One region of the Azospirillum sp. INR13 genome, then DNA from elsewhere that is predicted to be linked to it. Evidence: predicted binding sites of a transcription regulator. Region 1 holds the regulator's gene; each other region holds the start of a gene.

What was found. The regulator LexA, encoded in region 1, represses DNA repair genes until DNA is damaged. The targets are predictions, from matches to a motif close to ATGTTCTANTTTGGTTC.
Region 2: F1643_RS24205 (ImuA family protein) is a predicted target of LexA. The motif match lies at 2,166-2,182, and genes of this name have one in related genera.
Region 3: recA (recombinase RecA) is a predicted target of LexA. The motif match lies at 1,965-1,981, and genes of this name have one in related genera.

Annotation. Positions count from the first base shown of each region.
Region 1 is NZ_VUOI01000044.1:7,363-11,311, reverse strand. It holds gene moaC (cyclic pyranopterin monophosphate synthase MoaC) at 1-104, shown strand, start outside; gene glp (gephyrin-like molybdotransferase Glp) at 109-1,338, shown strand; gene lexA (transcriptional repressor LexA) at 1,537-2,259, shown strand; gene F1643_RS20150 (ComEC/Rec2 family competence protein) at 2,382-3,949, opposite strand, start outside.
Region 2 is NZ_VUOI01000049.1:149,280-153,228, reverse strand. It holds partial or broken gene F1643_RS25220 (hypothetical protein) at 1-547, opposite strand, end outside; partial or broken gene dnaE2 (error-prone DNA polymerase) at 657-1,136, opposite strand; gene F1643_RS25210 (hypothetical protein) at 1,142-1,228, opposite strand; gene F1643_RS24205 (ImuA family protein) at 1,722-2,048, opposite strand; gene F1643_RS21485 (hypothetical protein) at 2,731-3,159, shown strand; gene F1643_RS25205 (hypothetical protein) at 3,110-3,619, shown strand; gene F1643_RS21475 (hypothetical protein) at 3,543-3,949, shown strand, end outside.
Region 3 is NZ_VUOI01000022.1:36,896-40,844, forward strand. It holds gene F1643_RS15690 (lytic transglycosylase domain-containing protein) at 1-624, shown strand, start outside; gene recA (recombinase RecA) at 832-1,911, opposite strand; gene F1643_RS15700 (ATP-binding protein) at 2,090-3,949, opposite strand, start outside.

The DNA of each region.
Region 1 (3,949 bases):
TGGACCGCGGCATGACCATCACGGACGTTCGCCTGCTGCACAAGGCTGGCGGCAAGAGCGGCGAATGGGGCACTGCCGCAACCGCGCCATCGGCCGGAGCCTGACGCCATGATCTCCGTCGCAGAGGCGCGCGCCCGCATCCTGTCGGCCTTCGCCCCTCTGCCGGCGGAGGTGGTCGCCCTGCCCGACGCGCTCGGCCGCGTGCTTGCCGAACCGGTGGTCGCCCGGCTGACCCAGCCCCCCTTCCACGCCGCCGCCATGGATGGCTGGGCAGTCCGCTCCGCCGACATCGCCGCAGCCACGGCGGAAACCCCCGTCAGCCTGCGCCGCATCGGCGAATCCTCCGCCGGCCATGCCTTTGCCGGCTGCGTCGGTCCCGGCGAAGCGGTGCGCATCTTCACCGGTGCCCCCCTGCCCGATGGCGCCGACGCCGTGGTGATGCAGGAGGATTGCAGCGCCGACGACGCGACGGTTCGGATCGGCCGGGCCGTAGCCGCCGGACGGTTCGTCCGTCAGGCCGGCTTCGACTTCACTCTTGGTGAGGAACTTCTGCCGAAGGGCCGCCGTTTGACCGCCCGCGACATCGCGCTGGCCGCCGGTGGGAATGTACCTTGGCTTTCGGTCCACCGCCGGCCGCGCATCGCCATCCTCGCCACCGGGGACGAGATCGCCCTGCCCGGCGATCCGCTGGGGCCGAGCCAGATCGTCAGCACCAACGCGCTCGGCCTCTGCGCGCTCGTCGCCGCCCAGGGCGGGCTCGCCCACAATCTGGGCGTCGCCAAGGACACGGCCGACAGCGTCGCCGCCATGGCGAAGGGCGCCGCCGGCTGCGACCTGCTGGTCACCACCGGCGGTGCCGCCCATGGCGACTACGACCTGGTGCGCGACGTGCTGGCCGACCGAGGGGTGGCGCTGGAGGTTCAGACGGTGGCGATGCGGCCGGGCAAGGCACTGATGTTCGGCCGCGCCGGCGGGGTGCCGCTGCTGGGTCTGCCCGGCAATCCGGTGTCCACCGGCGTCACCGCCGTCCTGTTCCTGCGCCCGGTTCTGCGCGTGCTGCAGGGATTGCCGCCCGAAGACGACCGGCCGCCGCTGCGCGCCCGTCTGACCACCGCGCTGAAGGCGAACGACCGGCGCGAGGAGTACCTGCGCGCCACCCTGGCTGCCGGCCCCGATGGGGTCCTGACCGTCACGCCCTTCGCCCGGCAGGACAGCGCCATCACCTCGCTCTATGCCCAGGCCGATTGCCTCATCCCGCGCCGGCCCGACGCCGACCCGGAGCCGGCCGGCGCCATGGTGACCGTGCTTCCCCTGGCCGATGGAGCGCTCAGCATCTAGACTTGAGCACAGCGTTTGGACGGCGGATTGAACAGTTGAACATCACCCGGAAAACTGTTTCACGGCGTTCCGAATGTTCCACACAAGTTCTAAAAGAAGCCGATGGAGGGCTTGACGCGCGGCAGGAACCAAACTAGAACATGGAGCAACGTTTAGTTTTTGTTCCATCTTCAGTCTGGCGACGGCCGGGAGGCATCCATGCTCACGCGCAAGCAGCACGAATTGCTGCTGTTCATCCACGAACGGCTCGGCCAGGGCGGAGTCTCGCCGTCGTTCGACGAGATGAAGGACGCCCTGGGGCTGAAGTCCAAGTCGGGCATCCACCGTCTCATCACCGGTCTCGAGGAACGCGGCTTCATCCGCCGCCTGCCCCACCGCGCCCGCGCGCTGGAGGTTCTCCGCCTGCCCGAAGGGCTGGACGCCGCCCGTTCCCGCACCGCACCCAAGCCGAAATTCCAACCCAACGTCATCAAGGGCGACTTCGCCTTCGCCGGCCGCGACACCGCTCCGCCCGCCCCCACCCCGGCCGCCGCGAACGAGACGGTGCAGCTCCCGCTCTATGGCCGCATCGCTGCCGGCACGCCGATCGAAGCGTTGCGCGACAACAGCGCCTTCGTCGACATCCCCGCCTCGATGTTGACCGCCGGCGACCATTACGCGCTGGAGGTCTCCGGCGATTCGATGGTGGAGGCCGGCATCCTCGATCACGACACCATCATCATCCAGCGCTGCGATGCGGCGGAGAACGGCACCATCGTCGTGGCCCTGGTCGACGAGGGCGAAGTGACGCTGAAGCGCCTGCGCCGCAAGGGCAACACCATCGCCCTGGAGCCCGCCAACGCCGCCTATGAAACCCGCATCTTCGGCGCCGACCGCATCCGCGTGCAGGGCAAGCTGGTCGGTCTGGTCCGCAAGTACTGAGTCCCTGTTGCCCGCTCCCCGCCCCTCCCCCGCCCTCGGCCGGCCAAAGGCCCGTCCGATCCGCGGGAGAGGGCGTGAGCGGCAGAGCAGCGGAGTTCCCTCTCCCGCCCAGCGGGGGAGGGTTAGGGAGGGGGTGGTGTAGCTTCCCTCATCCTCCCCCCAGTCCAAGGCCGCTCCCCCCTGATCCCCCGCACCGTCTCCACCTCTATCTTCTCCGCCGTCATCCACAGCGCATGCGCCCCCTCGTGCCGCAGCGCCCAGCGGTCGATCACGACCCCGGCCCGGCATCCCCGCGCCACTGCCGCCGTCACCACCGCATCGGCCGCCCCGCAATCCTCGTCCAGCGCATCCGGCAGTCGCGGGAGGGCGACAGTCCTCCCCTTGACCCGGTACAGACACCCCAGCGCATCGCAGCTCAGCGACCGCTCCCCCTCGCTCCATCCCCCTGCAGCAGGCCACGGATCGACAGCCGATCGCTCGCCATCGCGCTCCCGCCATGTCTCGATCACCCGGCCCCCAGTCTTGCCCGAAGCGCTGATGCGACCGTCCGGCATCCGCACCGCCATCACCGTCCCGTCCCCCGCGACCAGCACGTCCGGCCGCGTGACCAGTGCCGGCGAAGCCAGCCCTGCCAGAACCGGCAGCAGCCCCAGCCAGCGCCACCGCCGGGTCCAGACGCACAGCCAGATGCCGCCCAGCACCAGCGCTGCGAACCCCTCCACCGGCATCGCCGGCATGGTCAGGGAGGCCCCGGGAAGACGGCCGAAGAACTCCGCGGTCCAGATCACCGCCCGATCGCCCCAGTTCATCGCGATCAGCGCCGGCGCCTCCAGCCTGAAGGGCATCAGGGCGTAGGCGATCAAGCTCCACGGCATGACCCAGAAGGATGTGATCGGAATGGCGATCAGGTTGGACAGCACGCCATAGAAGGCGATCTGCTGGAAGTGGAAGAGTGCGAACGGCAGTGTCGCCAGCGTCGCCACCACACTGGTCAGCAGAATGCCGCCGACATAGAGCAGGCCGCGCAGAAACCACCCCGCCTCGCTGCGCCATTCCGCCAGCCGCGGACTGCCGCGCTCGAAGGCGGCGATCAGCGCCACCACCGCCGCGAAGGACATCTGGAAACTGGGGCCTAGCATCCCCTCCGGATCCATGGCGATGGTCACCAGCCCGGCAAAGGCGACCAGCCGCATGCTCAGAGGGTGACGGTCCAGCATGATCGCCCCCATCACCATGCCGGTCATCAGCACCGACCGCACCGTCGGCAGCGGTGCACCGACCAGAAGCGTATAGGCGAGCGCCGACAGGATGCCGAACAGCGCCGCGATCTTCTTGATCGGCCAGCGCAGGGCGACATAGGGCACCAGCGCGAGCAAGGCCCTGACGACATAGAACAGGATGCCGGCGGCGATGCCCACATGCAGGCCGGAAATCGACAGCAGGTGCGCCAGCCCGCTGTTGCGGAAATCCTCCAGTGTCCCGTCCGGGATGCCGAACTGTTCCCCGTTCAGCAGTGCCGTGGTGACGCTCGCCTCAACGGGATCGGCAATGGCCGAAGCTACCCGTTCTGCGATCGCACCGCGCGCCTGCTCGAACGCCACCGTCACCACGCGCCAGCCCGTGACCGGTGGCGCCTCCACCACCTCCGCCGCACCGGTGGCGTAGCCGGTGCCGCCCAGCCCCATGAACC
Region 2 (3,949 bases), on a different contig from region 1:
AACGTGAAGCGTTGACGTCGACCGGCCGGACCTCGACGCCGTGGTCGCGCGCGTCCCGAACGATCTGCGCCGGCGCATAGAAGCCCATGGGCTGAGCGTTCAGCAGGGCGCAGGTGAAGATTTCGGGATGGTGGCACTTCATCCAGCTGCTGGCATAGGCGATCAGCGCGAAGCTCGCTGCGTGGCTTTCCGGGAAACCATAGGACCCGAACCCCTCCAACTGCTTGAAGGTACCCTCGGCAAACTCCCGGCTGTAGCCGCGCGCCACCATGCCGTCGACCAGCTTGCTCGAAAATTTGCTGACCCCGCCCGTGACCTTGAATGTCGCCATCGACTTGCGTAATTGGTCGGCCTCGCCGGGCCGTGAAGCCGGCGCATTCGATGGCCCTCGCATCGCCTGCTCCTGGAAGAGCGGAACGCCAAGCGTCGATCCCAGGACCGCTTTGAGCTCGGGCGTGGGATAGTCCACCGGCTCCAGCCCCTCGCGGCGCGCAGGTAGGGGTGCACCATGTCCGCCCTGGATCGGACCGGGCCGGACGATCGCCACCTGGATGACCAAGTCGTAGAAGGTCCGCGGCTTGATCCGCGGCAGCAATGGCCATCTGGGCGCGGCTTTCGATCTGGAAGACGCCCAGTGTGTCGGCCTTCCTGATCATCGCGTAGGTCGACGGGTCCTCAGCTGGAATGCCCGCCAAGTCCATGCGGATGCCCTTGTGCTCCTCCAGCAGCTCGAAGGCCCAGCGCATGCAGCCGAGCATCCCCAGCGCCAGAATGTCGACCTTCATGATGCGGAGGAGGTCGATGTCGTCCTTATCCCACTCGATGACCTGCCGGTCCTCCATGGCGGCGGGCTCGATCGGCACCAGCTCGTCCAGCCGGTGCTGCGTGAGGACGAAGCCGCCCGGGTGCTGAGACAGGTGCCGGGGCGTGCCCATCAGCTGTTGAGCAAGCTCCAGAGTCAGACGCAGACGCCGGTCCTCCAGGTTTAGGCTCAGCTCCTTCGCGTGCTGCTCCTCGACACCCTCATCCGACCAAGCCCAAATCTGCCCTGCCAGTGCCGCTGTGACGTCCTCGGTGAGCCCGAGCACCTTGCCAACGTCGCGGATGGCGCCGCGCGCCCGGTACCGGGTGACCACCGCCGTCAGGGCGGCGCGGGTGACGGCCGTAAGTCTCGTAGATTCCACTGGATGACGATCTCTCGGCGATCGTGCTCGAAATCGACGTCGATGTCCGGCGGCTCCCGACGTTCGGCCGATGCGCGGCGACGTCCACCGCGGTGATGACGCGCTGCGCGCCGGTCGACGCGACGACGAAGGGTGTGCCGGGCGGCTCGTCGGCCTCAAGTGCCGAACCGGAGCCCGACCGCTCGTGCCGTTCCTTCGATGAGCGTGCCCTGACGCGAAGCCGATCCGTCGGCCAAGTGGGCAGGTAGACCGAGACGACCCTCTTCATCGCAGCCCTCAATGTCCCACTCACCCGCCACGCCCCCACGACACCGCACCAGTTCCACCCGCCATCGCCTGCGGCCTATCCCCGGCGCTGGCAGTGGGCTGGACGGCAGGGCTGAAACGCGCCAACGGGTGACGGCAGCCGTCGGCTGGCCGATCTCGGCGGCAGCCGCGGCCGGGCTGCGCCACCGGCGCAGGATGATGGCTGTGACGCCGGAGTGTTCGGCGGCGATCTGCATGCGTCTGGACGCCACCATGGGGAGCTTGGCCAGTTCACCTTACCACGGCCGCCAGTCCGCGGTGGCGCAGCCCCTCCTCCACCAGCAGAGGCAGCGTCCTTTCATCGGGTGCCTCTGCATAAATGACCCGGTTCGGATCCAGCCCGACTTGGGAGAGCGCCGGGGCGTACAGGTCCGACGCCCGCAGGCACCAGAGCACCGGCCCGGTCATTCTGGCCAGGATGCCCGCGGCGAACAGAGTGGCCGCCGCGGCGTGGATCACGCCCAGGTCACCGCCCTCGGCCACCTCGTGGACGGCTCCCAACGCCAGCCCGCCACCTGGCAGCCGATCGTCGACCTCGCTGATCCCGAAGGGTAGCACGCGCATGGCGCGCCGCCCGCCAATCTCCAGCTGGTGGATGCGGTTGCGCAGGTCTTGTAGGGCGGTACTAGGGCGCGGCTCAGGATGCATGTCTCTTGAGACAGAAAGGGAAGGATTATGTTCCCTTTTTGTTCGCCAAAAACAGGAGCACTGTCAAGCTCTGGTTTTTCGCTCCTTGCCCGTCCAGCCCTTGCTACGAGCTAGCGAGACACACCAGGCTGGATGGGTCCCCATATGGAAATCCATTCCGATAGCGGTCGACGGTCAGAATTGCGGCCCCGAAGAGAGCGTCTGGACAGGTCGGCCCGAGGCCAATGAAGAACAGTTGTTTTCCAAGAAGGCACTGTCGTCCAGAACAGCGGAGCGGTTGCAAGCTGGAGCAGAGCTTGGGTATCAGAGCTTTGGCATCAAGCCAAAAAGAACGCGGCGGGCCGAAGCCCGCCGCACATCTTGTGCCACAAAGGGGAAACCCTTGCGACGTGTTAACGGAAGGACCCCGATCCCCCAGCGGCTAAGCAAGGTGATTGTCTTTCCGCGAAGAGCATCTCACGGGATTTCGCGATCGTCAATCCAGTTGAGACCTTTTTGCTTCTGGACACGGGCGGGGTGCGCTTAGACAATTCCGCACTTCAGGTGCGAATGCTCCTTTCCCATTCGCATCATGTGCGGGAGGAATTCCTTCGTGTCCAAGCGTCTCCGCTATCGCCTCGCCCTGGATCTCGGCACCAACAGTATTGGGTTCTGTCTGCTGGATCTGAACGGGGATGGCAGGCCCTGCGGGGTGCGCCGCATGGGCGTTCGCATCTTCCCCGATGGCCGGGATCCGAAGTCACAGCAATCTTTGGCGGCCGATAGGCGCTTAGCTCGGTCGATGCGCCGGCGCCGCGATCGCTATCTGCGCCGGCGCAAGGCTCTGATGAACGCCCTGGTCGCCGCCGCCCTGATGCCGGAAGACCTGCAGGCGCGCAAGGCATTGGAGGGGCTGGACCCCTACGAGCTGCGCGCGGCGGCGGTCGCCGGCCCGCTGCCGGCCCCACCAGCTCGGCCGTGCCCTTTTTCACCTGAACCAGCGCCGCGGCTTCAAGAGCAACCGCAAGGCGGCCGGGGATGAGAACGAGGCGGGCAAGGTCAAGACCGGCATTTCCGCTCTGAAGGCCGAGCTGGCCGCCAGCGGCGCCGGCACACTCGGCCAGTGGCTTGCCGCCCGCCATGCCACCCGCCAGCCAGTAAGGGCAAGGCTGACCGGCACGGGGGCCAGGGCGACCTACAGCTTTTATCCGGAGCGTGCGCTGGTCCATGAGGAATTCCAGGCGATCCGCGCCGCCCAGGCGCCGCATCATCCCGGCGTCACCGCCGAACAGTGGGACCGGATCGAGAGCGTCATCTTCCACCAGCGCCCGTTGAAGCCGGTGAAGCCCGGCAAATGCACCCTCTATCCGGAGGAGGAGCGGGCGCATTGGGCGCTGCCCATCGCCCAACGGTTCCGCATCCTGCATGAACTGCACAATCTGCGCATCGTCCGGCAGGGGGAGGAGGGGCTGTCGCCGGCCGACTTCGGACCGCTTCTTTGACCGGCTGTGCCGTAAGGGCGATCTGACCTTCAAGACGCTGGCCAAGGAGCTGAAGCTCCCACCCGACGCCCGCATCAATCTGGAGGACGACAAGCGTGACCGGCTGAAGGGCGACGCCACCGCCGACGCGCTGGCGGCCGAAAAGGGCAAGCGCCGGCGAATCGGCGCGGCTTGGCACAGCTTCCCGGCCGACCGTCAGCGCGAGATCGTCGGCCGCCTGATCGATGCCGAGGATGAGGGAGAACTGGCGGCCTGGCTGGTGGAGGAGCTGGGGCTGCCGTGGGAGGTGGCGATCCTGACGGCCGAGCGGCCGGGCCTGCCGACGGCTAT
Region 3 (3,949 bases), on a different contig from region 1:
GATGCAAAGTCCCCCGCCGACTACGTGCTGGCCGCCCGGCTGGCGAGTGAGGTCGGCCGCCGCGATCTCGCCGTCGCCGCCGCCAAGGACGCCGCGCAGAACGAGGTATTCCTGGTCGAGGCCGGCTATCCGATGATCGACGCCCGGCCGGCGGCGCCGGAACTGGCGCTGGTCCACGGCATCATCCGGCAGGAGAGCACCTTCAACCCCACCATCGTCTCGTCGGCCGGCGCCCGCGGCCTGATGCAGCTGATGCCGTCCACGGCGCAGCTGGTGGCGGGCAAGCTGGGCCTGAAGCACACGCAAGCCCGGCTGACCTCGGATCCCGGCTACAACGTCACGCTGGGCTCGGCCTATCTGTCGGAGCTGATCGACCGCTTCAACGGATCGTGGGTGCTGGCGATCGCCGGCTACAACGCGGGGCCGAACCGGGTGCGCCAGTGGCTGCAGACCTACGGCGATCCGCGGACCGAGGCGGTGGACGTGGTCGACTGGATCGAGCTGATCCCGATCTCGGAGACCCGTAACTACGTCCAGCGCGTGCTGGAAGCCGTCCAGGTCTACCGCGCCCGCCTGAGCGGCGATCTGGCGGAGCCGAATCTGGACAGGGATCTGCGGCGGTAGGGTGTCGCGGTGGCCCCTTCCCTCGCCCTCGGCGGGAGAGGGGGGAGCTTGCATGGCGGCGGTAGTCCCCTCTCTTGACCAGACCGACCTTCGGCCGGCCGAGAGCGGGGGAGGATTGAGGTGGGGCATCGAAGCCGACATCTCCAAAGCAAAAAGGCCCCGCCTTCCTTTCGGGAGGCGGGGCCTTTCATCCGACATCCGCTGTCGTCACTCCGGAGTGGAGGCTTCGCCATCGGCTTCCGGGGTTCCCATCATGGCGTCGGCGACCAGACCGGCGTTGCCGCGGATCTTGGCCTCGATCGCATCGGCCATCTCGGGGTTGTTGCGCAGGTAGGTCTTGGCGTTCTCGCGGCCCTGGCCGATGCGGGTGCCGTCATAGCTGAACCACGCACCCGACTTGTCGACCACACCGGCCTGGATGCCGAGGTCGAGCAGCTCGCCGACCTTCGACACGCCTTCGCCGTACATGATGTCGAACTCGACCACGCGGAACGGCGGGGCCATCTTGTTCTTCACCACCTTGACGCGGGTCTGGTTGCCGACGACGGTGTCGCGGTCCTTGATCGCGCCGATGCGGCGGATGTCGAGACGCACGGAGGCGTAGAACTTCAGCGCATTGCCGCCGGTCGTCGTTTCCGGGTTGCCGAACATCACGCCGATCTTCAGGCGGATCTGGTTGATGAAGATCACCAGGCAGTTCGACTTTGAGATGGAACCGGTCAGCTTGCGCAGCGCCTGGCTCATCAGGCGGGCGTGCAGGCCGACATGGCTGTCGCCCATCTCGCCTTCCAACTCGGCGCGCGGCACCAGCGCGGCGACCGAGTCGACCACCAGCACGTCGATGGCGCCGGAGCGCACCAGCGTGTCGGCGATCTCCAGCGCCTGTTCGCCGGCATCCGGCTGGGAGATCAGGAGTTCGTCGATGTTGACGCCCAGCTTGCGGGCATAGGACGGATCCAGCGCGTGTTCGGCGTCGACGAAGGCGCAGGTGCCGCCGGCCTTCTGGGCCTGGGCGATGGCATGCAGCGCCAGCGTGGTCTTGCCCGAGCTTTCCGGCCCGTAGATTTCGATGATGCGGCCCTTCGGCAGGCCGCCGATGCCCAGCGCGATATCGAGACCCAGGGAGCCGGTGGAAATGACCTCCGTCTCGACCAAGTTCTCACGGGCGCCAAGCTTCATGATCGAGCCCTTGCCGAACGCGCGTTCGATCTGGCTCAGGGCGGCATCGAGCGCCTTCTGCTTGTCCATGGAATCCTTCTCGACCAAACGAAGCTGTGCGGACGACATGCCCGGTACCCCTCTCTTAGAACACACGGTCGGCGCTCTTGCAACGAAGCTGAATGTACTCTCTTCGTTCTCTTTTGCAAGGGCTGATGTTTCCGGTGCGTTCCTATCTTACGGGGTGTGCCCAGGCGGTTCCTGGAGGCGGTTCCTGGAGGCGGTTCCTGGAGGCGCTTCAGGTCCCTCACCGCGCGTCGCGGATGACCTCCTTCACCTTGGAGGCCAGCTGCTTCAGCGAGAAGGGTTTGGGCAGGAAATGGGCGACTTCGACGCCGTCGATCTCGCCCAGACGGTCCTCGGCATAGCCGGAGATGAAGATCACCCGCATCTCAGGGCGCAGCTTGCGGACATGGCGGGCCAGTGTCGGACCGTCCATCTGGGGCATCACCACGTCGGTGATCAGCAGGTCGATGGACGCGCCGTTGGTCTCGATCTGCTGCAGCGCCGCCTCTCCGTTCTTGGCCTCCAGAACTTGGTAGCCCTTGTTGCGGAGGGCGCGGGCGGAGAAGACGCGCACCGCGTCCTCGTCCTCGACCAGCAGGATGGTGCCGGTGCCGGTCAGGTCGCTGCCGCGGCGCTCACGCGGCTCCGCCGTATCGACGGGGCGCAGTTCGCCCTGATGGTGCGGCAGCAGGATGGTGAAGGTCGTCCCCTCCCCCACCGCCGAATCGACCAGCACGAAGCCGCCGGTCTGCCGCACGATGCCGTAGACGGTCGACAGGCCGAGCCCGGTGCCCGACCCGACTTCCTTGGTCGTGTAGAACGGCTCGAAGATGCGCTGCAGATTCTCCCGCGCGATGCCGCAGCCGGTGTCGATCACGTCGATGGAGACGTAGCTGCCGGGCGGCACCGTCTCATGCTCCCGCCGTTCGGGCTGGGTGACGACGTAGTTGGTGGTGTTGATGGTCAGCTTGCCGCCGCCGGCCATGGCGTCGCGGGCATTGACCACCAGATTGATGATGACCTGCTCCAGCTGGTTCTGGTCGACCTTGACCAGCCCCAGGTCGCGGCCATGGATCATCTTCAGCTCGATGTTCTCGCCGATCAGCCGGCGCAGCAGGTTCGCCAACTCCGCCAGCACGTCGGTCACGTTGATGACGCGCGGCTGCAGGGTCTGCTGGCGCGAGAAGGCCAGAAGCTGCCGCACGAGGTTGGCGGCGCGGTTGGCGTTCTGCTTGATCTGCATGATGTCGCTGAAGGACTGGTCGCCCGGCTTGTGCCGCAGCAGCAGCAGGTCGCAGAAGCCGATCATCGCCGTCAGCAGGTTGTTGAAGTCGTGGGCGACGCCGCCGGCCAGCTGACCGACCGCCTGCATCTTCTGCGACTGGGCGAACTGGGCCTCCAGGCTCTTGCGCTCGGTCATGTCGATGAAATGCAGGATCAGGCCGACACCCAGCCCATTCTTGTCGGCCTGCCCGTTCTTCTCGGCCTCGCCGCGCCCATCCGTGCGCACCGGGTTGGCAAGGCGCCGGGCATAGAGCTGGGCCGTCAGCTCCCGGCCGCCGGACAGCCGGACCTCCAGCGGATGGGCCGGATCGGCGCCGCCCTGGACCGACTTCAGGCGGGCGGTCACCGCCTCGCGCTCCGCCGGGACGATCAGGTCGGCCATCGGGCGGTTGATGACACTGCCGGCCTCGCTGCCGATCAGCGCCAGAAAGGCCTCGTTGCATTCCGTCAGCTGGCCGGTCTCGTCGACCAGCGCGATGCCGATCGGCGCATCCTCGAAAAAGCGCTGGAACCGCTGTTCCGACAGGCGCAGAGCCTCCTGCCATTCCCGCTCGGGCGACAGATCGCGCACCACCGACCGGGTGTGGATCGTCCCGTCGTCGGCATGCACAACGCTCTGCGCCACCGCCACCTGGAACCGGCGGCCGCGCAGCCCCACCATGGTCAGCTCGCCGCGCTGCTCGCCGCCGCCATGGTCGAACAGATCGTAAGGTGCCGCGGACTGCGGCGGAGCGGCCAGAATACCGTGGAGGCATGCCTCCCCATCGGTCAGATCACCTGGAAAGGCATCCAGCCATTGGGCCAGGGTTGCGTTGAC